One region of the Arthrobacter sp. N1 genome, then DNA from elsewhere that is predicted to be linked to it. Evidence: riboswitches for the same ligand, from Rfam matches in the RefSeq annotation. Region 1 holds a riboswitch; the other holds the start of a gene.
The links. Region 1 has a riboswitch for cyclic di-AMP ahead of NVV32_RS02445 (NlpC/P60 family protein). Riboswitches for the same ligand answer to the same signal wherever they lie in the genome.

Region 1 (11,604 bases):
TGGGCGTCGAGCGTCACGAGGGTCGAGAGGGACGGCGTGTTGTACGTCTGGTTCAGCCGCGAGTTGTCGATGGCCGTCTGCAGGTTCAGGAAGTCCGGGACCCAGCGGTCGCCCGCCGCGATGCGTGCGGCGCGCTCCAGGGCGGCGGGGGAGAAGAGCCCGAGCCAGAGTCCGCCGTCCGAGGCGAAGTTCTTCTGCGGGGCGAAGTAGTAGACGTCCGCCTGCGAGACGTCGACGTCGAGCCCCCCGGCCGCGGACGTGGCGTCGACGACCACGAGTGCGCCGTCGTCCGCTCCCGCCACCCGGCGGACGGGTGCGGCCACGCCCGTGGAGGTCTCGTTCTGCGGCCACGCGTAGGTGTCCACGCCGGCCTCGGCCACGGGATCGGGACGGCTGCCCGGCGCGGACGTGATGACACTCGATTCCTGCAGGAACGGTGCCCGGGTGGTGGCCGAGGCGAACTTCGACCCGAATTCCCCGAAGGAGAGGTGCTGCGCCCTCGCGTCGACCAGGCCGAACGTCGCCACGTCCCAGAACGCCGTCGAACCGCCGACGCCGAGGACCACCTCGTAGCCGTCCGGGGCGCCGAAGAAGGAGGACAGTCCTTCGCGCACACGCCCGACCAGGTCGCGCACCGGCGCCTGGCGGTGCGAGGTGCCGAGGAGCGTTGGTCCGGCGGCGACGAGCGCATCGATCTGGCCGCTCCGCACCTTCGACGGACCGGCACCGAAGCGGCCGTCGGCGGGCAGGAGGTGGTCGGGGATGCGGGGCGCTTCGCTCATGGGGTGCTCCAGCTGATCGGCGGGGGTATCGCCCTCATTCTGCCCCAGCAGCGGGTTGCCCTCCATTTGTGAACGGATGCCCGGGGCCCCTCCGCGCCCGCCGGCGACCCCCTCGGCGGGAATCCCCGGAGCGGTCGCATGGGTTAACCTTGGGAGGCATGGGGCGGAACCGGCTGTGGCGGCCGCGGTGCCCCACCCGCGTGAGGCATTCCAGCCGCGCACCCGCACCGCACCAAGGAGCTGACCCGCATGACGGACCTCATCGACACCACCGAGATGTATCTGCGGACCATTCTCGAGCTCGAGGAGGAGAACATCGTGGCGCTCCGTGCGAGGATCGCCGAACGGCTGCGCCACTCCGGTCCGACCGTCTCCCAGACCATCGGGCGGATGGAGCGAGACGGCCTCGTGGTCGTCTCCGGTGACCGCCACCTCGAACTCACCGAACTCGGGCGGCACCGGGCCACCGGCGTGATGCGGAAGCACCGCCTGGCCGAGCGCCTGCTCAGCGACGTGATCGGCCTCGACTGGGCGTACGTCCATGACGAGGCCTGCCGCTGGGAGCATGTCATGAGCGAGCGTGTCGAGCGGCGGCTGTACGAACTGCTCGGCCAGCCCTCGGAGTCGCCCTACGGCAATCCGATCCCCGGTCTCGAGGCCATCGGCGGCATCCGGTCGGAGCTGTTCACGGACGGCGTCGTCACCCTGCTCTCGGCCATGGGTACCTACTCACCCGACAAGCGGGTGACGCTCGTCCGTCTCGCCGAGCCCATCCAGGTCGATCCCGAACTCCTCACCCAGCTGGACGAGGGCGGATTGCGCCCCGGTGCGGACCTCGCGCTGGAGTCCGTGGGCGGGTACGTCTCCGTGCGTGTCCCGGGCGTCGAGGGAGCCCTCGAGCTGCCCCCCGAGGTCGCGTCGCACGTCTTCGTGTCCGTCGCCGCCTGACGGCTCCACCACCGGTCCCTGACGGCTCCACCACCGGTCCCTGACGGCTCCACCACCGGTCCCTGACGGCTCCACCACCGGTCCCTGACGGCTCCACCGCGGGTCCCTGACGGCTCCACCGCGGGTCCCTGACGGCTCCACCGCGGGTCCCTGACGGTGCTTGGCCCCGGACCGTCACGGCGCCGGCACGGCGGTTTCTTCGCGCCCGGGCGGGCCTCGGATGGTCGCCGTCACCAAGAACATACCGTTCCGTGACCGGAACGTGACATAGGGTGCTTTCTGTTGTAGCCTTCATCTCGTGCCAAATTCGCTCTAGATCCGGCACCCTCCTGCAAATCGCCTAGCTCTGCCATTGCCGGAGGTCCGTCCGCACCATCGCATGGCAGAGGCGGGGGAACCAATTTCGGGTTTCTGCACAGAAATCCTTGGGGTTAAGTCGCTTGCTCACGCAGCGGCCGGGTGACTCCCATCCGAATCCGACAGCTCACCTCGCAGGCGTTGGGAGAGGCAATCCACCGTGTCCACCAGCTCTTCGCTGGGCCGCCACCGCGCGCCCAAGACGGTCAGCCCGCTGACCACCCTGTCGACAGCAGTCACATCCAACGCCGGTTCCGTCGGCCGCCAGGCAGCCGTCATCGTCGCCGCCTCGGGCCTGGTCCTCACGGCCGGCCTGCCGGCCCACGGCGTCACCATCGCGGACCGTGAGGTCCAGTCCTCCGCAGCCCTGACCATCAGCCGCGTCGTCTCCGCCGAGGTCACGGTCCCGGCCACGGCGAAGGTCACGTTCGAGCGGGTCGCCGTCGAGGTCACCCCCGCCCCCGAGCCCATCGAGGAAGCCCCCGTCGTCGAGGAAGCCCCCGATCCCGTCGTCGCGGCCCCCGCACCCGTCGCCGCCGTCGAGGCACCAGCACCGGTCGTTCCCGCTGTGGAGGTTACGGTCGCAGCAGCACCCGTGGCCGCCGTCGCCGCGCCGGTCGCCGCGCCCAGCGCCCCGGTCGCCGCAGCGCCTGCAGCCGCCGCACCTGCTCCTGCCGCTCCGGCGCCCGCAGCCCCCGTGGAGCAGCCCGCTCCGGCATCCGGTGTCGCCGCCGGACTCGTGGCCTCCGCCTACGGTCAGATCGGCGTCGCGCAGGACTGCACCGCCATGGTCGAGACCGCCCTGCGCTCCGTCGGCAAGTCCGTCGGAGACCTGGCCCCGGGCCAGTTCTTCCAGTTCGGTGACGTCGTCGGCACGCCCGCCGCGGGCGATCTCGTCATCACCGGCGGCCATGTCGCGATCTACGTCGGCAACGGCCAGGTCATCAGCGGTGGCCTCAACGGCATGAACACCGACATCCACAACCTGTCAGACCTTCCCGGCGCAAGCTTCGTCCGCGTCCGCTGATCACCACACACGGAGAATCCCTTATGACTTCACGCACCACGATCGCCCGCCACCGCTCAGAAGCGCAGACCACTGCCGGCTTCTCCGCCCTCGCCGCAGCAGTCACCACCAACGCCGGCGGCATCGGCCGCCAGGCCGCCGTCATCGTCGCGGCCTCAGGCCTCGTCCTCACCAGCGGTGTCGCGGCCAACGCCGCCGACCTGCAGCCGCAGCGTGAGGTAGCCACCTCCAACGTCTCGGTCTCGTCGGTTCGCGCGGCCGTCGTCGCCTCGAACTCGTCCGTCGTGTCCTTCAACATGACGCCGGTCAAGGTCAAGGCCAAGCCCGTCGTCAAGACCCCGAAGGCCCCCGTCGTCGTGGCTCCCGTCGTCGAGCAGGTCGCCGTCCCCGTCGTCGAGACCGCACCCGTCGTCGAGGCAGCACCGGTCACCGCGGCAGCTCCCGCCGCCCCCGCCGTCGCCGCCCCGGCGGCCGTTGCGCAGGCTCCCCAGGCTGCGGCCGTCGCCGCTCCCGCCGTCGCCCCGGCTCCCGTCGCGGCACCTGCACCTGCACCGGCGCCCGTCACCGCCCCCGCTCCGGCACCCGCGGTGTCCTCCGGTGTCGCCGCGACCATCGCCGAAGCTGCGAAGGGCCAGCTCGGCGTCATGCAGGACTGCACCCGCCTGGCGAGCAATGCCCTCGCCGCCGCCGGCATCAACTTCCACGGCTGGCCGGCCGGGTACCTGTCCCTCGGCCGCACGGTCAGTGCCGGCGAGGCCATCCCGGGTGACCTCATCTACTACGCCGACGGCGGCATGGGCATGGCCCACATCGCCGTGTACATCGGTGGCGGTCAGGCCGTCCACGGCGGATTCAACGGCAACACCACGGTGATCGCGCCCGCCGAGCTCGGCTCGGGCGGCGTGTACATCCGCGTCGGCGGCTGATCGGCCACCGAGCAGGACGGAAGGACCGGCGCATCGCGCCGGTCCTTCCGTGCATCCGGCACAGGACTGCCGGGACCACCAGCTCGCGACACGTCACGTCCCGATCGGCGCCGATTAGCCCCCGTCCTGCGCCCGGCTTACCCTTGCAGTGTCAATCCGAAGCTCTTCTCCCGTACCCCGGGATGGCACCCGGTTGCGGGGAACAGGTCAGCAAAGAGGAACGTGCCATGCGCACTCTTGTTCTGAATGCAGGGTATGAACCACTGGCGGTGGTCACCTTCCGCCGGGCGCTGGTGCTCGTGCTCACAGGGAAGGCCAGCGTGGTGGCCGAGGACGACGAGCCGATCGTGGGCCCCACGGAGATCCTCGGACGGCCCTCCGTGATCCTGCTCAACCGATACGTGAAGGTCCCGTACCGGTACGACGTCTCGGCCACGCGGCGGGGGGTCCTCCGTCGCGACAACCACCTCTGCGCCTACTGCGCGCGGCCGGCATCGACGATAGACCACGTGATGCCGCGCTCGCGCGGGGGCCAGGACACGTGGGAGAACCTCGTGGCCTGCTGCCTCACCTGCAACAACGCCAAGGGTGACAAGACCCTCTCCAGCCTGGGCTGGAGCCTGCGGATCGTCCCCCTCCCGCCGCGGGGGCCGCAGTGGCAGATCCGCGAGCTGGAGAAGCCGGCCCCGCAGTGGAACGAGTTCCTGTCCCAGCGGGCCGCATGACGCCCGCTCCCGTGCGGTTCGACGCGATCGTCCTCGCCGGCGGCAGGTCCTCCCGCCTGGGCGGCGTGGCGAAGGCCGGACTGCTCCTGGGCGGCCGGACCCTGCTCGAGCACACCTGCTCGGCGCTGGTCGACGCGGACCACCTGGTCGTCGTCGGCCCGGACACGGAGCCCGGTGCCCTGGCCGGTGCGCCGACCATCGTCCGGGAGGATCCGCCCTTCGCGGGGCCGGCCGCGGGACTCGTGGCCGGTTTCACCTCGTGGCGGGCGCCGCGAGCGCCCTGGTGCGTCGTCGTCGCGTGTGACATGCCGAGGGTCGCGGACCTCCTCACGATCCTGCTGGCCGAGGCACGGGCAGAAGACGGGCAAGCTTCCCTCGTCGCGCTCGACGGCGGCCGCGACCAGCCGCTCGCCGCCGTCTACCGGAGCGCGGACCTTGCGGCAGCGATCGACGGCGTGCTGGCGTACGGAACTGCGCAGGATCTCTCGATGCGCAGCCTCCTTGCTAGTGTGAGGACCAGACCGGTCCCGGTTCCGCCGGGCACGACGCACGACGTCGACACCTGGAGTGATGCACGAGCGCTGGGCGTCGATGTCCCCTGAACCGCCCGGAGGGCTGATGGACGATCGCCAGAGACTGCTGCAGGAATGGACGGAGACGCTGCTCGCCGCGTTCGAGATCGAGGGGACGCACGTCGACATCGACGCCGTCCTGGAGCTCGCCGGCAAGGCGGCCCACGGCGTGGTCCGTCCCGCAGCTCCGTTGACGACCTTCGTGGTGGGGTACGCAGCAGGCCTGGCCGTGGGGAGCGGGCAGGCCGAGGAGCAGCTGGCCATCAGCTCCGCGATGGCGGTGGCCGACTCGCTCTGCACGGATGCGGCTGCCGACGGCGGGACCGCATGAGCGAGGCCGCCGGAGCACACGACGTCGACTGGACGGAGGCACGTCGCCTGGCGCACGGTGCCGGGATGCCGCTGCCGTTCCAGACGGTCCCCCTCGCGGACGCCCTCGGGCAGACGCTGGCCGAACCCGTCCATGCGCTCCAGGCCATCCCGCACTACGCGTCCTCCGCCATGGACGGCTGGGCCGTGAACGGCGACGCCCCCTGGACGCTGGTCAGCCACGCGGTTCCCGAGGAGCACCCCCGCGGCAGGCCCGCACCGCACGCGGATTCCGGGGAGGTGTCCCTGGCGCCGGGCGAGGCGACCTTCATCCTGACGGGGGGTGTGGTGCCGCAGAACGCGCGGGGTATCCTCCGCACGGAGCATGGATCCATCCGCGGTGACGTCCTGGACCGCAACGAGGCCGCGCGTGCCGACGAGCCCTCGCAGTACGAGCACGTCCGGCCGGCGGGGGAGGAGGCCGAGGCGGGCTCCGAGGCCATCCCCGCGGGGGTGGTCCTCAACCCGGCGCAGATCGCCCTCGCCGCGGTGTGCGGGCATGACACGCTCGCGGTGCTCCGGGCGCCGCGGGTGTCCCTGCTCATGACGGGCGATGAGGTCATCGAGCACGGCCTGCCGCACGCCGGACAGGTACGCGACACCTTCGGGCCCCAGCTGCCCGGCTTCGTCGCGATGCTGGGCGGCCATGTCGACGTGGCGGGCCGCGCGAAGGACGACCTCGACGACGTCATCGCCGCCATCAGCGCCGAGGCGACCGACGAGTTCTCCCTCGCACGTGCTTCCGGGGACGTACTCATCACCACCGGTGGGACCGGGAGCTCCTCCGCGGACCACATCCGCCGTGCCCTCACCGAGCTGGGCGCCGAGCTGATCATCGACGGCATCGCGATGCGTCCAGGCCACCCGACGCTCCTCGCACGCCTGCCGGACGGCCGTTTCCTCGTGGGGCTGCCGGGCAATCCGCTCGCCGCGATGATGGCCATGCTCACCGTGGCCGGACCGTTGCTCGCAGGCCTGCGGGGCTCGCCCCTGGAAGAGCCGGTCACGGTGACCAGTGCCGACGCCTTCGGACCCCTGCGGGGCAGGAGCCGCCTCGTGCCGTACCGGCTCGAGGGCGGCCGCGCGGTGCCGAGCACACACCAGCGCTCGGGCATGCTGCGCGGACTCGCCGCGGCCGACGGCGTCCTCGTGGTGCCTGCGGAGGGTTGCTCGGCGGGCGACGCCGTCCCCGCCCTGTCCCTGCCCTGGCTGGCCTGAGGCCGGACCGGGGCCGCGGCGGTCAGGCCGGGACGAGGTCGGACCGGGGCCGCCCGCCCCGGTCCGACCCGCCCGTCAGGCGGCCTTCTCGACCCGGATGATCACGGATTTGGACGTCGGCGTCCCGCTGATGTCCGCGGTCGAGTCCAGCGGGACGAGGACGTTCGTCTCCGGATAGTACGCCGCCGCGCACCCCTTCGGCGTCGAGTAGGCCACCACGCGGAAGTCCTCCGCACGCCGTTCCACGCCGTCCGACCACTCGGAGACGAGGTGCACCATGTCGCCGTCGTCGAGCCCGGCCTCCGCGATGTCCTGTGGGCTCAGGAACACGACGCGGCGCCCGTTGTGGATGCCGCGGTAGCGGTCGTCCTTGCCGTAGATCGTGGTGTTGTACTGGTCGTGCGAGCGCAGCGTCTGCAGGATGAGCCTGCCCGCGGGTACCTTCGGGTACTCCAGCAGGTTCGCGGTGAAGTTGGCCTTGCCCGTGGCGGTGGTGAAGGTGCGGCTGTCGCGGGGACCGTTCGGCAGCACGAAGCCACCGGGCTTGTCGATGCGGTCCTCGAAGTCGTCGAAGCCGGGCACCACGGCGCTGATGTGCTGCCGGATGACGCGGTAGTCGGCCTGCGCGGCCTGCCAGTCCAGCTGCGGGGCGTTGTCGCGGAACGGGCTGTCCTCGCGGGCGAACAGGCGGTCGCCCAACTCGCAGACGATGGCGATCTCCGACCGCATCTCGGAACTCGAGGGCTTCAGGCGGCCCGTCGACGCATGGACCGCACTCATGGAGTCCTCGACGGTGACCCGCTGGTCGCCACCCGACTGGGTGTCCCGGTCCGTGCGGCCGAGAGCCGGGAGGATGAGGGCCCGGGTGCCGGTCACGAGGTGCGAGCGGTTCAGCTTGGTGGAGACCTGCACGGTGAGCCGTGTGTTCCGCAGCGCCTGTTCCGTGACGTTGGTGTCCGGGGTCGCCCGGACGAAGTTGCCGCCCATGCCCATGAAGACCCGTGCCTTGCCGTCGCGCATCGCCCGGATCGCGGCCACGGTGTCGAACCCGTGCCGGCGCGGGGAGGCGAAGTGGAAGCGCTTGTCGAGGGCGTCGTGGAACGCCTCGGGCATGCGCTCGAAGATCCCCATGGTGCGGTCGCCCTGTACGTTGGAGTGGCCGCGGACCGGGCAGACCCCGGCTCCGGGCTTGCCGACGTTGCCCTGCAGCAGCAGCACGTTGACGACGTCGCGCAGCGTGGACACCGAGTGCTTGTGCTGTGTCAGGCCCATGGCCCAGCAGACGATGGTGCCGGGTGAGGCGATCATGCGGTCGCCGACCTTCGTGATCTCGGCCCTGGAGATGCCGCTCGCCGTCGTGATCTCCTCCCAGCTGGTCTCCCGGAGGCTTGTCAGGTAGTCCTCCAGCCCCAGCGTGTGCTCGGCGATGAAGGCATGGTCGAACACCGTGCCGGTCGCCTCCTCGCGCTCGAGGAGGTGCTTGCCGAGGCCACGGAACAGCGCCTGGTCGCCGCCGATGCGGATCTGCAGGAAGTCGTCCGCCAGGGCCGTGCCGCCGCCGAAGCGCGTGCCGAGCAGCCCCATGGGGTTCTGGGGGTTCTCGAAGCGCATCAGGCCGGCTTCGGGGAGGGGATTGATCGCGACGATCGCCCCGCCGTTCTTCTTGGCCTTCTCCAGCGACGTGAGCATGCGGGGGTGGTTGGTGCCGGGATTCTGCCCGGCGATGATGATCAGCGGCGCCGTGTCGAGGTCCAGCAGGGACACCGTGCCCTTGCCGACGCCGAGCGTCTCGTTGAGCGCGGAGCCCGAGGATTCGTGGCACATGTTCGAGCAGTCGGGCAGGTTGTTGGTACCGATGCCGCGGACCAGCAACTGGTACACGAAGGCTGCCTCGTTCGAGGTACGTCCGGAGGTGTAGAAGACGGCCTCGTCCGGGCTGTCGAGCGCCGCGAGCTCGTCGACGATGACCTGGTTCGCCTCGTCCCAGGACACGGCGCGGTAGTGGGTGCCGCCGTCGTCGAGCAGCATGGGGTGCGTGAGGCGCCCCTGCTGGCCGAGCCAGTAGTCGTCCCGCGTCATGAGGTCCTCGACGGAGTGCTCGGCGAAGAACGTCGGCGGGACGGTGCGGCGCGTCGCCTCCTCGGCGACGGCCTTGGCCCCGTTCTCGCAGAACTCGGCGGTGTGCCGCTTGTCGCCCTCCGGCCAGGCGCAGCCCATGCAGTCGAAGCCCTTGACCTGGTTCACCGCGAGAAGGGTCTGCGCGCTGCGCACCGGCCCCATCTGGTCCATCGAGATCTTGAGGGAGTTGATGACGGCGGGCAGTCCCACCGCCCGCGTCTTCCGAGCTCCCACGGTCAGCTGGGACTCGTCGATATTGTCCTTCGGGGCCTTTGTTGCCACGTGTGCACATCCTCGTGTCGTCGTCGACACACCATGTGGTGTCTGGGGTCAACTAACCTCATCATAGGGCCGAGGTAAGGAGAGCCGAATGAACCGGGTCACACAGCGCCGCCGCATCACGAAGTTCCGCATCGGGGCACCGACCGGTCGCCGCGAGGATGTCCTCGCCGGGGAGGAACCCCTGGAGATCAGACTCGGGGGCAGCGCCTTCACCGTCACCATGCGGACCCCGGGGGACGACTTCGACCTCGTGGCCGGCTTCCTGGTCTCCGAGGGCGTGGTCTGGGAGCCGGGCCAGCTGCCCAGCCTGCGGTACTGCGCGGGCGTGGACGACGACGGCCGGCAGACCTTCAACGTGGTCGAGGCGCAGCTGCGTCCCGGCGTGGAGCTCCCGGACACGGCGATGGAACGCCATGTCTACACCTCCAGCTCCTGCGGCATCTGTGGGACGGCGTCGATCGACGCCGTCCGGAAGTCCTCGCGGTTCGACCTGCACGAGGACACCGCGCCCGTGGACCTCGGGATCCTCGCGTCGCTGCCCGACCGCCTGCGGGAGAACCAGAAGCTGTTCGACCGTACCGGAGGCGTGCACGCCGCCGGACTCTTCACCGCCGAGGGCGAGCTCCTGTGCCTGCGCGAGGACGTGGGACGCCACAACGCCGTCGACAAGGTGGTGGGCTGGGCGCTCCGCGAAGGCATGCTGCCGCTGCGGGGCACCGTCCTGCAGGTCTCGGGCCGGGCGTCCTTCGAACTCGTCCAGAAGGCGCAGCTCGCGGGCATCCCGGTGCTCGCTGCCGTCAGTGCGCCGTCGTCCCTCGCCGCGGACCTGGCCGACGACGCCGGACTGACGCTCGTGGGCTTCAGCCGCGGGACGTCGCTGAACTGCTACTCGCACCCGGAGCGCATCTCGGCCTGACCGGGCCGCCCGCCGCCCGACGGGCCCGTGTCGGCCCGACGGGTGCAGGGCATCGTGCAGGGCATCGCGCAGGGATCCGGCCGGCCCCGCCGCGGGGAGGCCGGCCTCGGCCGCCTAGAACGGGTTCAGCAGGCGCTGCACGAAGCGCCGCGTCCGTTCCTCACGCGGGGTGCGGAGCACCTGGTCGGGATGGCCGTGCTCGACGACGACGCCGCCGTCCATGAACACCACCTCGTCCGCGACCTCGCGGGCGAAGGCCAGCTCGTGCGTCACGATCACCATGGTCCACTTCTCCTCCGCGAGCTCCTTGATGACCGTCAGCACCTCACCCACCAGCTCCGGATCCAGGGCGGACGTCGGCTCGTCGAAGAGCAGCAGGTCCGGCTGCAGGGCGAGGGCGCGAACGATCCCGACGCGCTGCTGCTGTCCGCCGGACAGGTTGAAGGGATGGTCGTTCCGCTTGTCGGCGAGGCCCACGCGGTCCAGGAGCCGTTCGGCGTCCGCGACGGCGTCCTTGCGGGCACGCTTCTGTACCCGGACCGGACCCTCGATGATGTTCTCGAGCACCGTCATGTGCGGGAAGAGGTTGTAGGTCTGGAAGACCATGGCACTGCGATCGCGGAGCGAGAGGGCCTCCTTCCGTGACACCTTCGCGCCGAAGTCCACCGACGGCCCGTCGCGGAAGGCGACCGTGCCGCCGTCGGGCGTCTCGAGTCCGTTGAGGCACCGCAGCACGGTGGTCTTGCCGGACCCGGACGGTCCCACGAGCGCTGTCACCTGCCCGTCCGCCAGGTCGAGGTCGATGGATTTCAGCACCTGGTTGCCGCCGAAGGACTTCTGCAGGCCGGTGACCGTCAGCAGGGCATCAGTGGGCGACATAGCGGTCCAATCTCTTCTCGAGGGCGGACTGGCCGCTGGACAGGACGAGGCAGAACACCCAGTAGATCGCTGCGGCCTCCATGTAGAGCAGGAGGAACTCCTGCGAGAAGGAGGCGATCTGCTGGGCTTCGCGGAACAGCTCCGTCACGAGGATCAGCGAGGCCAGGGAGGTGTCCTTGACGAGGCTGATGAACGTGTTGGACAGCGGCGGCACGGAGACCCGCGCGGCCTGCGGCAGGATGATCCGCCGCAGGGTCAGGTTCCGGGACATCCCGATGGTGTGCCCGGCCTCCCACTGGCCCTTCGGCACCGAGAGGATCGCCGCACGCACGATCTCCGCCGCATAGCCTGCGACGTTCAGCGAGAAGGCGATGATGGCACTCGGCCAGGGGTTGATCGTCAGGCCGATGGACGGCAGGCCGTAGAAGATCACGAACAGCTGAACCAGCAGCGGCGTGCCACGGATGACCGAGACGTACAAACGG
Region 2 (11,604 bases), 1.5 Mb from region 1:
GCGGATGATGTCCAGCAGGTCCTTGCGCGTCGCCTTCAGGTCAGCCAGCTGCGTACTGAGGAACTGGTGGCGCTCCTCCAGCGCCGCGAACTCCTCGAGGGCCAGCGGATTGACCTTGCCGAGCGCCGCGAGGTCGCGTTCGGCGCGCCTGAGCCTCTTCTCCTGCTGCTCGCGCACGTACGGGACGCCCGCGGGGACGGTCTTGCCGTCGTCGTCGACCGGCGCCCGGAGGGCCGCCCACTTGTCGGTGGCCGGGGTGGTGTCCTCGGGTACGGGCAGGTGGGGCCCGAACTCGTCCACCAGGTGGTCCGGCGTCAGCCCGAGTTCCTCGATGGAGCGGTTCTCGAGGGCCTCGATCCGGAGCCGCTGCTGCGTGCGCGCGAGTTCGTCGCGGTGCACGGAATCGGTGAGACGGCCGAGCTCGACGGCGAGCCCGGCGTTCCTCTCCCGCACCTCCTGCAGCTCGGTGTCCTGCTGCTCGCGCAGCCGCTCGGCGGTGTCGCGCTGGTTCGCGGCAACGGCGATGGAGGCCACGGCGTGGTGCTCGGCCCGCCGGGCCGCCCGGGCGACGGCGGCGGCCCTGAGCGCCTGCGCCCTCCGGATCCTCGCCTTCTCCGCCGCCTGCTCGCGGGCCCGCCGCTCCGACTGCGCCGCACGCTCGAGCGACGCGGCCCGGCCGGCCAGGGCGGAGAGCTGCTCCTCCCGGCTCCGGAGGGCCAGCCGTGCCTCCAGCTCGCCCTGGCGGGCGGTGACGGCGGCCCGCTGCAGGGCGTCGCGCTGTCCGGTCGGCGGCTCGGCCTCCACCGGCTGCCGCTGCAGGTCCTCCAGCCGCTGGGCCGCCTCCCGGAGCCGTGCCTCCTCACGCTCGAGGTCGGCCTCGGCCGCACGGACGAGCGCGGTCAGGCGGTCCCCCTCACCGGAGGCGGAGCGGACGGCGGCGTTCAGCTGACCCAGCTTCTCCGCGACGGCGGCCATCCGCGCGTCCGACTCGTGCAGCCGCTCGAGAGCGGCGTCGACGCGCTGCTGGGCCTCCTGCTGCGTGCTCCGCGCCGCGGACAGGCGGAAGCGCAGCCTCTCGGCCTCGGCGATGACCCGTGCGAGCCCCTGCTCGGTCTCCTCGGCGGCAGCGCGCAGTTCCACATAGCCTGCGGCTCCGGGTGTCCCTCCCCGGGCCGTGTGCTCGGAGAGGACGTCGCCCTCGAGGGTCACGGCGACGTCGGCGAGCCCCTCCCTGACAGCCACTCCGGCGGCCTCGAGGTCCTGCACCACGAGCACGCCGCGCAGCAGGTGCCCCAGTGCGGAGTGGAGGGCCGGCGGCACCTCGACGACGTCGAGTGCCGCGACGCCGGCGGGAGGCACCTCCGGGCCCGTCGTCGCGTCCGGTCGCGGCGGGCGCGCTCCCGACCGGGTGGCACCCCCGGATCCGGGCGCGACGACGAGCGACACCTGGCCGGCGTCGTCGTCCTTCATCAGGGTGAGTGCACGCAGGGCCGTGTCGAGGCTCCCGACAGTGACCGCGTCCGCCGCGCCGGAGAGCGCCGCGACCACCGCCTTCTCGAAGCCGGGCGCCACCTGGAGGAATTCGCCGAGCGGCCGGTGCACGTCATCGAGGCCGGCCGCGAGGAGCGCGCCCGACCCGTCGCGCTGCCGCAGACCCTCGCGCTGCGCCTCGAGACGCGCAGCGAGAGCCCCACGTCCGCGCTCCGCGGTGCGCTCCTGATCGACCAGCACCTCGAGCTCGCGGGCGGCGGTATCGAGGACGGCGGAGGCCTCCTCGTACTCGGCGTCGAGCCCCTCCTCCCCCTCCTCCTCACCGGCGACCTGGCCCTCCAGGGCGGTGAAGTCGCGTTCGGCGGTGCGGCGGCGTTCTTCCGCCCCGGCAATGGACGCACGCAGGCGTCCGAGTTCCGCGACGGCCGACTCGACCCGGGACCGCGCGGCTCCGACCGTCCCCGCGAGCCGGGCGTCGCCTTCCCGGCGATCCGCGGCAGCCCTCAGGAGCCGCGCGAGCCGTGCATCCTCGGCGGCGGAGGCGTCTTCGGCAGCGCGCCGGGCAGCGAGCGTCTCCTCGAGCGCGCGCCCCAGGTCGACCACCTCGGACTCCAGGGCGGACACCTCCGCGCGGAGGCGTTCGGCCTGGCGGTCGAGCTGGTCCGGATCGCGCCCGGTGTCGGAGTCCGCGCCGCCCTGGCCCAGCAGATGACCGCGGTCCTCGGCGCGTGCGGCGAGGGCGGCGAGCTTCTCGCGCGCACTCGAGAGTGCGTACCAGGTCTCGCGCGCCCGGTTGAGGGCGGGCACGGCGGCGGCGGCCGCCTGCTCGAGGGTGGCCTGGCGCTGCCGACCGGCCGCGAGCTGCACCTCGACCTCCTCGCGGCGTGCCTGCAGAGCCGCCTCCGCGGCGACGTCGCGCTCGAAGCCGGACCGCAGGGTCACGAGCTCGTCGGCGAGCAGGCGGGACCGTGCGTCGCGGACGGCGAACTGCACCTGCTGGGCCCGCCTGGCCACCTCCGCCTGCTTGCCGAGGGGGGTCAGTTGACGCCGGAGCTCCCCCGTGAGATCCGTCAGCCGGGCGAGATTGGCCTGCATGGCGTCCAGCTTGCGCACGGTCTTCTCGCGACGCCTCCGGTGCTTGAGGATCCCGGCAGCCTCCTCGATGAAGCCGCGCCGGTCCTCCGGGGTGGCGTGCAGGACGCGGTCCAGCTGCCCCTGCCCCACGATCACGTGCATCTCACGGCCCAACCCGGAGTCGGAGAGGAGCTCCTGGATGTCGAGGAGGCGGCAGTTCTTGCCGTTGATCGCGTACTCGGATCCGCCGGCACGGAAGAGCGTGCGGGAGATGGTGACCTCGGCGTACTCGATGGGCAGGGCGCCGTCCGCGTTGTCGATCGTGAGCGAGACCTGGGCCCGGCCGAGGGGCGCGCGGCCCGAGGTGCCGGCGAAGATCACGTCCTCCATCTTGCCGCCGCGCAGGGTCTTGGCCCCCTGCTCCCCCATCACCCAGGCCAGCGCGTCGACGACGTTCGACTTGCCGGAACCGTTCGGCCCGACGACGGCGGTGACGCCCGGCTCGAAGTCGAAGGTGGTCGCCGAAGCGAAAGACTTGAACCCTCGCACGGTTAGACTCTTCAGATGCACGGTGTCAGGATCTCCAGGTGGGGTAGGACTTCCCCAATCTACTGGACCACACCGACCGTGCGCGGTATTGGGCGGACCAGAGGGCACGGCATCGGGTGGACAAGAGGGCGCGCTCCCGGAATCCCGAGTGACCCGCCCAGGTATTAAGAAGTAGGCTTACAAAAGTTTCAGCAGTATCCAGAGGCGTCCAGGCCGATCCACCCGTGGGTCCTTCACGGCCATTCACCGGCGCTGACCAGTTGACGAGGCAGGAAATTTGACCGGTAACGCGACGTTTCGACATGAAAACACGGCCTTGCTCGCCGTCACGAGTGTGGAGGCGCCGGTAGTCGTCAGTTCCGCAGAGTTCGACGAACGGCTGGCACCCAGCCTCAAGAGGCTTCGGCTCTCCAAGCGGCTCCTCGAGCGCGTGGCAGGTGTCACCGAGCGGCGCTGGTGGTCCCCGGGGTCCGACTTCGACGATGCCGCCATCGAGGCCGGCGCCAAAGCGATGGCCGAGGCGGGGATCGAGCCGGGCGACGTCGGGCTCCTCATCAACACCTCGGTAACCCGCCGGAACCTCGAGCCCTCGGTGGCCGTGAAGATCCACCATTCCCTGGGCCTGCCGTCCTCCGCGATGAACTTCGACCTCGCCAACGCCTGCCTCGGTTTCGTCAACGGCATGACGCTGGCGGCCAACATGATCGACTCCGGCCAGATCAAGTACGCCCTGATCGTCGCCGGCGAGGACGCCCAGCGGACCCAGGAGGCGACCTTCAACCGCCTCAACCGCGCGGACTCGACCCGCGAGGACTTCCTCGCCGAGTTCGCCACGCTCACCCTCGGCTCCGGCGCCGCCGCCGCGGTGATCGGCCCGGCGGACCTCCACCCGGGCTCCCACCGGATCCTCGGCGGGGTGTCCCGCGCGGGGACCCAGCACCACGAGCTGTGCATCGGTGGCATCGACGGCATGTACACCGACACCAAGGGACTGCTCGACGGCGGGCTGGAGCTCGTCGTCACGGCGTGGCACGAAGCCCAGACGGACGGCTGGAACTGGGACGGCATGGACCGCTACGTCACGCACCAGGTCTCCAACTCCTACACGAACGCCATCATCAAGGCCGTCGACCTGGAGCGCGAACGGGTGCCCATCACCTTCCCGCACTGGGGCAACGTGGGCCCGGCGTCGCTGCCGATGACCCTCGCCCAGGAGGCGCAGTCGCTCAGTCCCGGCGATCGCGTGCTGTGCCTCGGCGTGGGCTCCGGCCTCAACACGTCGATGATGGAGATTGCGTGGTAGCACTCCCCGGCGTCGATCCCTCGTGGTCGGCGTATCTCGACGTGCCCTCGACCAGCGGGGCGGACGCCCCCGGGACACACCACCGCTGGCACTACCTCGACAACGGCGCGGGTGCCGACGGCGCTCCCGTCCGCGGGACACTGCTCTGCGTCCACGGCAACCCCACCTGGTCCTACCTCTGGCGCACCTACCTGGCGGCCGGGCTCGGGGAGGGCTGGCGCGTCGTCGCCGTCGACCAGCTCGACATGGGGTACTCCGCCCGCACCGGCGTCTTCCGCCGCCTCGAGCACCGCATCACCGATCTCGAGGACTTCGTCGCGGCGCTCGGCCTGCACGGTCCCGTCGTGACGGTGGGGCACGACTGGGGTGGCGTCGTCAGCCTCGGCTACGCCGAACGCAACCGCGCGGACCTCGTCGGCGTGATCCTGACCAACACCGCCATCCACCAGGATCCGGCCCGCTCCATCCCCGCTCCCCTGCGGCTGGCACTGGCGCCGGGCGTCCACGGCCTGGGCACGCGGACCACCACGGCCTTCCTCGACGTGACCCTGGCCCTGGCCCGGCCCGCGCTGGACCCGTCGGTGCGCCGCGCGTTCCGCGCGCCCTACCGCACGCCGGACGATCGTCGGGGCATTGCGAATTTCGTCTCCGACATACCCGCGGATCCGTCGCATCCGAGCCACGCCGCACTGACCACCACCGCCGAGGGCATCCGGACGCTCGACGTCCCGGTGCTGATGATGTGGGGCCCGCACGATCCCGTCTTCTCCGACACGTACCTCGAGGACCTCGCCCAGCGGCTGCCCCAGGCGGACATCCACCGCTTCGAGCACGCGAGCCACCTCGTGCAGGAGGACGCGGACACGGCAACCACCGCCATGCAGTGGCTCGCCGCGCGCTCCGTCGCGGTGCCGACCGGCGACGCGGAGACCACCGCATCCGCGCGCTCCGCCGGGCAGGACGAACGCCCGGCCTTCTCGCCGCTCGGCCGGCGCCTCCGGGATCTGGCGTCGGGCCCGGACAGCGGGACGATAGCCGTGGCCGAGCTCACCCCGAGCGGAACCAGGACGCTGTCGTGGAAGGACCTCGACGACGACGTCGCCGCCGTGGCGGCCGGGCTCACGGCCCTGGGCTACGGACCGGGCAGCCGCGTCAGCCTCCTGGTCCCGCCGGGGATCGACCTCACGGTCCTCATCTACGCGTGCCTGCGGATCGGGGCGATCATCGTCGTCGCCGACGCCGGCCTCGGCGCGCGCGGCCTGAGCCGCGCCGTGCGCAGTTCAGCACCCGACGTCGTCATCGGGATCGAACGCGCCCTGCTCGCCGCGCGGGCCTTCCGCTGGCCGGGCCGCAGGATCAGCGCCACGTCCCTGACCGCGGCACGACGGCGGGCCCTGCGGGTCGATGCGTCGCTGGGCGACCTCAGGGCCGCGCGTGCGACGGCGGATGCCGGGGTGCAGCCCGAGCCGGACGCCGATGCCGCCATCCTCTTCACCTCGGGTTCCACGGGACCGGCGAAGGGGGTGGTCTACACGCACCGTCAGCTCTCGGCGATGCGGGACACCGTCGGCGCCACGCTCGGACTCGGCCCCGGAGCATCCCTCGTCGCGGGATTCGCGCCGTTCGCCCTCCTCGGCCCGGCGCTCGGCGCCACCTCCGTGACACCGGACATGGACGTCACCGCTCCCCGCACGCTGACGGCGCAGGCCCTCGCCGACGCAGCAGCGGCGATCGACGCGACCGTCGTGTTCGCCTCCCCCGCGGCGCTCAGGAACGTCCTCGCCTCTTCGGATGCCCTGTCGGAGGACGGCCGGACCGCGCTCGGGCGCATCTCGCTGCTGCTCTCGGCCGGAGCCCCCATCCCCGTGCCGCTGCTGGAGGAGGTCCAGGCCCTGGTCCCGGCCGCCGCCCTCCACACGCCGTACGGCATGACGGAATCCCTGCTCGTCGCCGACACCGATCTCGGCGGCATCCGGCGGGCTGCCGCTGCGGCGGCCGCCGGGCTCGACGGCGCAGGGAACGGTGTCTGCGTGGGCCGTCCCGTGCACGGAGCGGTCATCGCCATCAGTCCGCTGGCCCCGTCCGGTCCGGACGTCCAGGACCACGGGCACGGCGCCCGACCACACCGGCCCGCTCCGGGCGCGGCGACCGGTGAGCCCACCACGGCCCCCGGTGTCACCGGCGAGATCCTCGTCGACGCGCCGCACGTGAAGGACCGCTACTTCCGGCTGTGGAGGACACAGCAGGACTCCGTGCGGACGCACCCGTGGCACCGCACGGGGGACGTGGGCCACCTCGACGCCGAGGGCAGGCTCTGGGTCGAGGGCCGCCTGGGCCACGTCATCACCTCCGCTGCGGGGATCCTCACGCCCGTCGGCCTGGAGCAGGCCTTGGAGATGCTGGGCGACGTCCGCCTCGCCGCCGTCGTCGGCGTCGGGCCGGCCGGCACGCAGGCCGTCGTCGCCGTCCTCGAGACAGCAGCGTCCCGAAGCGCGGCAGCAGCGTCCGGGCGACCGGTCCGACGGCGGGCCGGAGCGTCCGCTTCGTCCCTGCTGCGGAGACCGGACCAGCGGGCCCGACTGGCCGCCCCCGATCTGGCGGCCGCGGCGCGCGAGGTGGCCCGGGAGCGCGGAGTGGACCTGGCCGCCGTCGTCGAGGTTCCTGCCCTGCCGGTGGACATCCGCCACAATGCCAAGATCGACCGCGCACGCGTGGCCGCCTGGAGCGGCCGGTTCCTCTCGGGCGGCCGGGCAGGGTCCCTGTGACGGTCCTCGTCACGGGGGCCAGCGGCATGCTCGGCCGCGCGGTGGCGCAGCAGGTGCTGTCCACCGGGCGGGAGGTGCGCTGCTTCCAGCGGCGCCCAGCGGGGATCGCCGGGACCCAGGAGGTCCTCGGCTCCGTCGATGATCCCGCAGCCGTAGCCCGCGCGGTGGCCGGCTGCTCGTCGGTCATCCACCTCGCCGCAAAGGTCTCCTTCGCAGGTCCCGCTGCCGAGTTCCACCGGATCAACGTCGAGGGGACGCGCCTCCTCCTGAACGCGGCGGAGCAGGCCGGCGTCACCGACGTCGTCCAGGTCTCCTCACCCTCCGTGGCGCATGACGGCACATCGCTGGTCGGCGCACCGGCAGGCCCCGCCGATCCTGCGCATGCGCGGGGTCACTATGCGCGGAGCAAGGCCGCCGCCGAGCTGCTGGCGCTCGGCCGCAGCACCCGTGGCTTCCGGGTTGCGGCGGTCCGTCCCCACATCGTCTGGGGTCCCGGGGACACGCAGCTCGTGGAGCGCGTGATGGAGCGGGCACGCGCCGGCCGCCTCCCGCTGCTCGACGCCGGCACCGCCCTCATCGACACGACCTACGTGGACAACGCGGCGGCTGCGATCGTGGCGTGCCTGGTCCGGATGGACCGCGCCGCGGGACTGTCACTCGTGGTCACGAACGGCGAACCCCGGCCCATCGCCGAGCTCCTGGCCGGTATCTGCCGCGCGGGAGGCGTGACCCCACCGACCCGGAGTGTGCCCGGATCGCTCGCCCGGGGAGCGGGAGCCGTGATCGAGCGCTTCTGGACCGCCCTCGAGCGGTCCGGGGAGCCACCCATGACGCGCTTCCTGGCGGAGCAGCTCTCGACCGCGCACTGGTTCGACCAGCGGCACACCAGGGCGGTCCTCGACTGGCGTCCGGCGGTCGGCATCGACGAGGGGTTCGAGCGGCTCGCCCGCCACTACTCGACCTGACACCGGCCTGCAGACCGCCTGCCCCCGCTGGCTTCGCGCACTCCTGTCCCACCCGCCCGGTCGTCCGGCAGCCGGACCGACCTCCATCACGCCGAGCACGCGCCGTCGTCCGCGGCCGGAGCCTGCGGAGCCTGCCCCGTGCTCGACGTGCACGGCGCTCCCGACCGCTCGGACATGGTGCCGGCCGGCGTCGGAACGGGGGTACGACGAAGGGCGGGATGCTGTGCATCCCGCCCTTCGTCAGGCGTCACTGCTGGAGCTCGACCCCACTCCTTCGGCTCGCAGCGTGACCGCGGACCGGGTGGGCCGACCGATCGATCAGCGGGTGTAGTAGCCGTCCACCGACATGACGGACACGGGGTGCACCTGCGTGCCCTGCGACGGGTTCAGTGCGCTGATCATCTGGCCGTTGCCGAGATAGATACCGACGTGGCTCCCACCGTTCTGGCTCACCAGGTCACCCGGCTGGGGGTTGCCGGTGGGGCGCAGGGCGGCGAACTGGGACCACGTGGTGCGCGGGAGGTTGATGCCGTTCTGCGCGTAGACCCACTGGACGAAGCCCGAGCAGTCCCAGCCACCGAAGGCCGTGCCGCCGTAGACGTAGCCCGATCCCTCTCCCTGCATGGCCGTTCCGACGATGCCGGTGGCGCCGATCGACGAGGACTGGAGGCTGTAGGTCGGCGCGTCATCGACAGGGGCGGCGACGGGCGCGGCTACGGGAGCGGCGACGGGCGCTGCTGCGGGAGCGGCGACGATCGAGGCGGACTGCACCGAGTACTGCTGCTGGGGAGCGGCGGATCCGCCGAGTGCGATGGACTGGCCCGGGTAGATGACCGAGGCGTAGCCCAGGCCGTTCGCCGAGAACAGGGTGTCCAGGCTGACGCCGTGGGCCGCGGCGATGCTGCCGAGGGTGTCACCGGACTGGACGGTGTAGGTACCGGCTGCGGCGGGGGTGGCCACGACCTGCTGGACGGGAACCGACTGGACGCTGATCTCGCCGGAAGCGCTGGCGGGCAGTGCCGCGCCGAGCATGAGGCCGGAGGCCGCGACGACGACGGCGGCGGGCTTGCCGGCGATCGAGGCGCTCGCGGAGACGGCCCGTGAGGCGGTGACGAGGGGGTTGACACGCGTGGGGACTGCCCGGTGGCGTGCGATATGGCTCTTCTTGGACATGCTGATGCCTTTCCCAATGCCTACGAAGTTAGCTGTCGGGTTCGGATGGGACATCCGGACGTGGTGTTCGTGCACCACCGCCCCAGAGCTGGTGCACGCGCGTCTTGACCCCTAGGACCCGTGAGTGGGTCCGCTATCGGTTCCCCCGCCCCTGTCGATGTGTGTAGCGAACGGTCCGTCCTCATCGACAGGGTTAGGCAGAGAGAGGAGGGGCGCCCCTCCGTGGTGGAGCGGGCGCGGGTTCAACGGTACGCGGTGATCCCCGACTTGTCACGTTTGGATCACGGACGGCCGGATGCCGCTGTCCCGGCGCTGCTCAGGGTCTCGCGTTCCGCGGCCGGGGCTGGCAGACGGGGCAGAAGAAGGAGGACCTGTTCATGAAATGCTCCCGCCGGATCAACGTGGTCCGTCCCTCTGCAGCACACCTGCGGCACGGCCGGCCTGAACGCCCGTAGGCCTCGAGATCGCGGGCGAAGTAGCCCGATGCACCGTTGACGTTGACGTAGAGGGAGTCGAAGCTCGTCCCCCCAGCGGCAAGGGCACGGGTCATCACCTCGGTGGCGGCGTCCACGATGCGCCGAGTGTCGGGTCGGCGCATCGTCTCCGTGGGCCGCGCGTAGTGGAGGCGCGCAGCCCACAGCGCCTCGTCGGCGTAGATGTTCCCGATCCCCGAGACGAGTCCCTGGTCGAGCAGGGCACGCTTCAACCCCGTGCGACGGCGGCGCAGGCGCTGGTGGAACTCCTCGAAGGAGAATGCCGGATCGAGGGGGTCGCGGGCGATGTGCGCGGCCTGGTGGGGCACGAGCGCGGTGTCGCTTCCCCCCAGCCCACCGGGGTGACCGTCCGGTGTCGGCTCGAAGCCCGTGACGAACATCCCGCCGAAGATCCGCTGGTCGACGAAACGCAGATCCGTGGGCAGGGCGGAGCCGTCCTCCCCCGTCGCCCGCGACAGGGCCAGGCGAACCTTCAGGTGCTTCTCCGGGGGCGCCGCTGCGTCCTCGATGAGCAGCTGCCCGCTCATGCCGAGGTGAGCCATCAGCGCCAGCGGCGGGGCGGCGTCATCCGCCGCCGGATCCTCGAGGACCATCCAGAGGAACTTCCCGCGCCGCACCACATCGGTGATGCGCGCGCCGGTGACGTCGCCGACGAAATCCTCGACCCCGTTGACATGACGACGCAGGGATCGTGGATCGAGGACGTCGACCTTCTCGACCGCCCGCCCGGTGACCCAGCGGGACAGTCCCCGCCGGACCACCTCCACCTCGGGGAGTTCAGGCACTCATGCTCCGTCGTCGGAGTCTGAGCGCTCGGGGAGCCCCGCGTGGTCGGTGTGCCTCCGCGCGCCGCCGGAGCGACCGGTCACGACACCTGCAGGACGCACGTCGACGTCGCCGGCTCCCGTGACGGTCGCAGGCACGTCCTGAACGTCGGCGAGGAGCTTCCACGAAGCAGCCGCAGCCGCCTGCTCGGCCTCCTTCTTCGAGTGCCCACCACCCGCGCCGTACTCCACCCCGCCGATGACGAGACGCGCGGTGAAGGTGCGCGCATGGTCGGGACCCGTCCCGTCGACCTGGTAGTCGATGGCGCCGAGCCGCCTGCCCGCTGCCGTCTCCTGGATCCGGGTCTTCCAGTCCGTCCCCTCACCGAGCACGGCGGAGTCCCGCAGGAGGGGACCGATGAGGCGCATGACCATGGCGCGGGCGGTCTCGATGCCGTGGCTCAGGTACGCGGCGCCGATCACGGCCTCCATGGTGTCGGCGAGGATGGAGGCCTTGTCCCGCCCGTTGGTCAGCTTCTCCCCCTGGCCGAGCAGCACGTAGCTGCCGAGGTCCAGTGCCCTGGCGACGCCGGCGAGCGCCCTGGTGCTGACCACGGCGGACCGTCGCTTCGCCAGTTCACCCTCGGACAGATCCGGGTTGTCCCTGTACAGCGCGTCCGTCACCGAGAGGCCGAGCACCGAGTCACCGAGGAACTCGAGGCGCTCGTTGGTGGGGATGCCGCCCTTCTCGTACGCGTAGGACCTGTGCGTCAGGGCAAGACGAAGCGTCTCGGTGTCGATAGTGACACCGAGACGCTTCGAGAGTTCTTCTGTATTCTTCACGACCGCATCAGCTGATCACGCGTCGGACCGGCGTTTTCCGCCGCTGCGCGGAGCACGGCAGCGGAAGGTGCACCGATGTCAGACGTCGGCTACCTTGCGGCCCTTGTACTCGAGGAACAGCGGGGTGCCGGCCGAGTCGGTGACAACCTTGGCCTGGTGGGCGAGGCTGTAGGTGACGCGACC

Region 2: another riboswitch for cyclic di-AMP. It lies ahead of NVV32_RS09450 (NlpC/P60 family protein); the one in region 1 lies ahead of NVV32_RS02445 (NlpC/P60 family protein).

What each region holds. Positions count from the first base shown of each region.
Region 1 covers NZ_CP102608.1:513,193-524,796, forward strand. The annotation lists gene serC (phosphoserine transaminase) at 1-782, opposite strand, end outside; gene NVV32_RS02440 (metal-dependent transcriptional regulator) at 1,032-1,730, shown strand; cyclic di-AMP (ydaO/yuaA leader) riboswitch at 2,074-2,242, shown strand; gene NVV32_RS02445 (NlpC/P60 family protein) at 2,248-3,114, shown strand; gene NVV32_RS02450 (NlpC/P60 family protein) at 3,138-4,040, shown strand; gene NVV32_RS02455 (HNH endonuclease) at 4,268-4,765, shown strand; gene mobA (molybdenum cofactor guanylyltransferase) at 4,762-5,367, shown strand; gene NVV32_RS02465 (DUF6457 domain-containing protein) at 5,384-5,668, shown strand; gene NVV32_RS02470 (molybdopterin molybdotransferase MoeA) at 5,665-6,924, shown strand; gene NVV32_RS02475 (FdhF/YdeP family oxidoreductase) at 7,000-9,324, opposite strand; gene fdhD (formate dehydrogenase accessory sulfurtransferase FdhD) at 9,413-10,240, shown strand; gene NVV32_RS02485 (amino acid ABC transporter ATP-binding protein) at 10,355-11,119, opposite strand; gene NVV32_RS02490 (amino acid ABC transporter permease) at 11,106-11,604, opposite strand, start outside.
Region 2 covers NZ_CP102608.1:2,058,690-2,070,293, forward strand. The annotation lists gene smc (chromosome segregation protein SMC) at 1-3,135, opposite strand, end outside; gene NVV32_RS09435 (3-oxoacyl-ACP synthase III) at 3,392-4,417, shown strand; gene NVV32_RS09440 (alpha/beta fold hydrolase) at 4,411-7,182, shown strand; gene NVV32_RS09445 (NAD-dependent epimerase/dehydratase family protein) at 7,179-8,147, shown strand; gene NVV32_RS09450 (NlpC/P60 family protein) at 8,466-9,320, opposite strand; cyclic di-AMP (ydaO/yuaA leader) riboswitch at 9,323-9,499, opposite strand; gene mutM (bifunctional DNA-formamidopyrimidine glycosylase/DNA-(apurinic or apyrimidinic site) lyase) at 9,637-10,599, opposite strand; gene rnc (ribonuclease III) at 10,600-11,421, opposite strand; gene rpmF (50S ribosomal protein L32) at 11,500-11,604, opposite strand, start outside.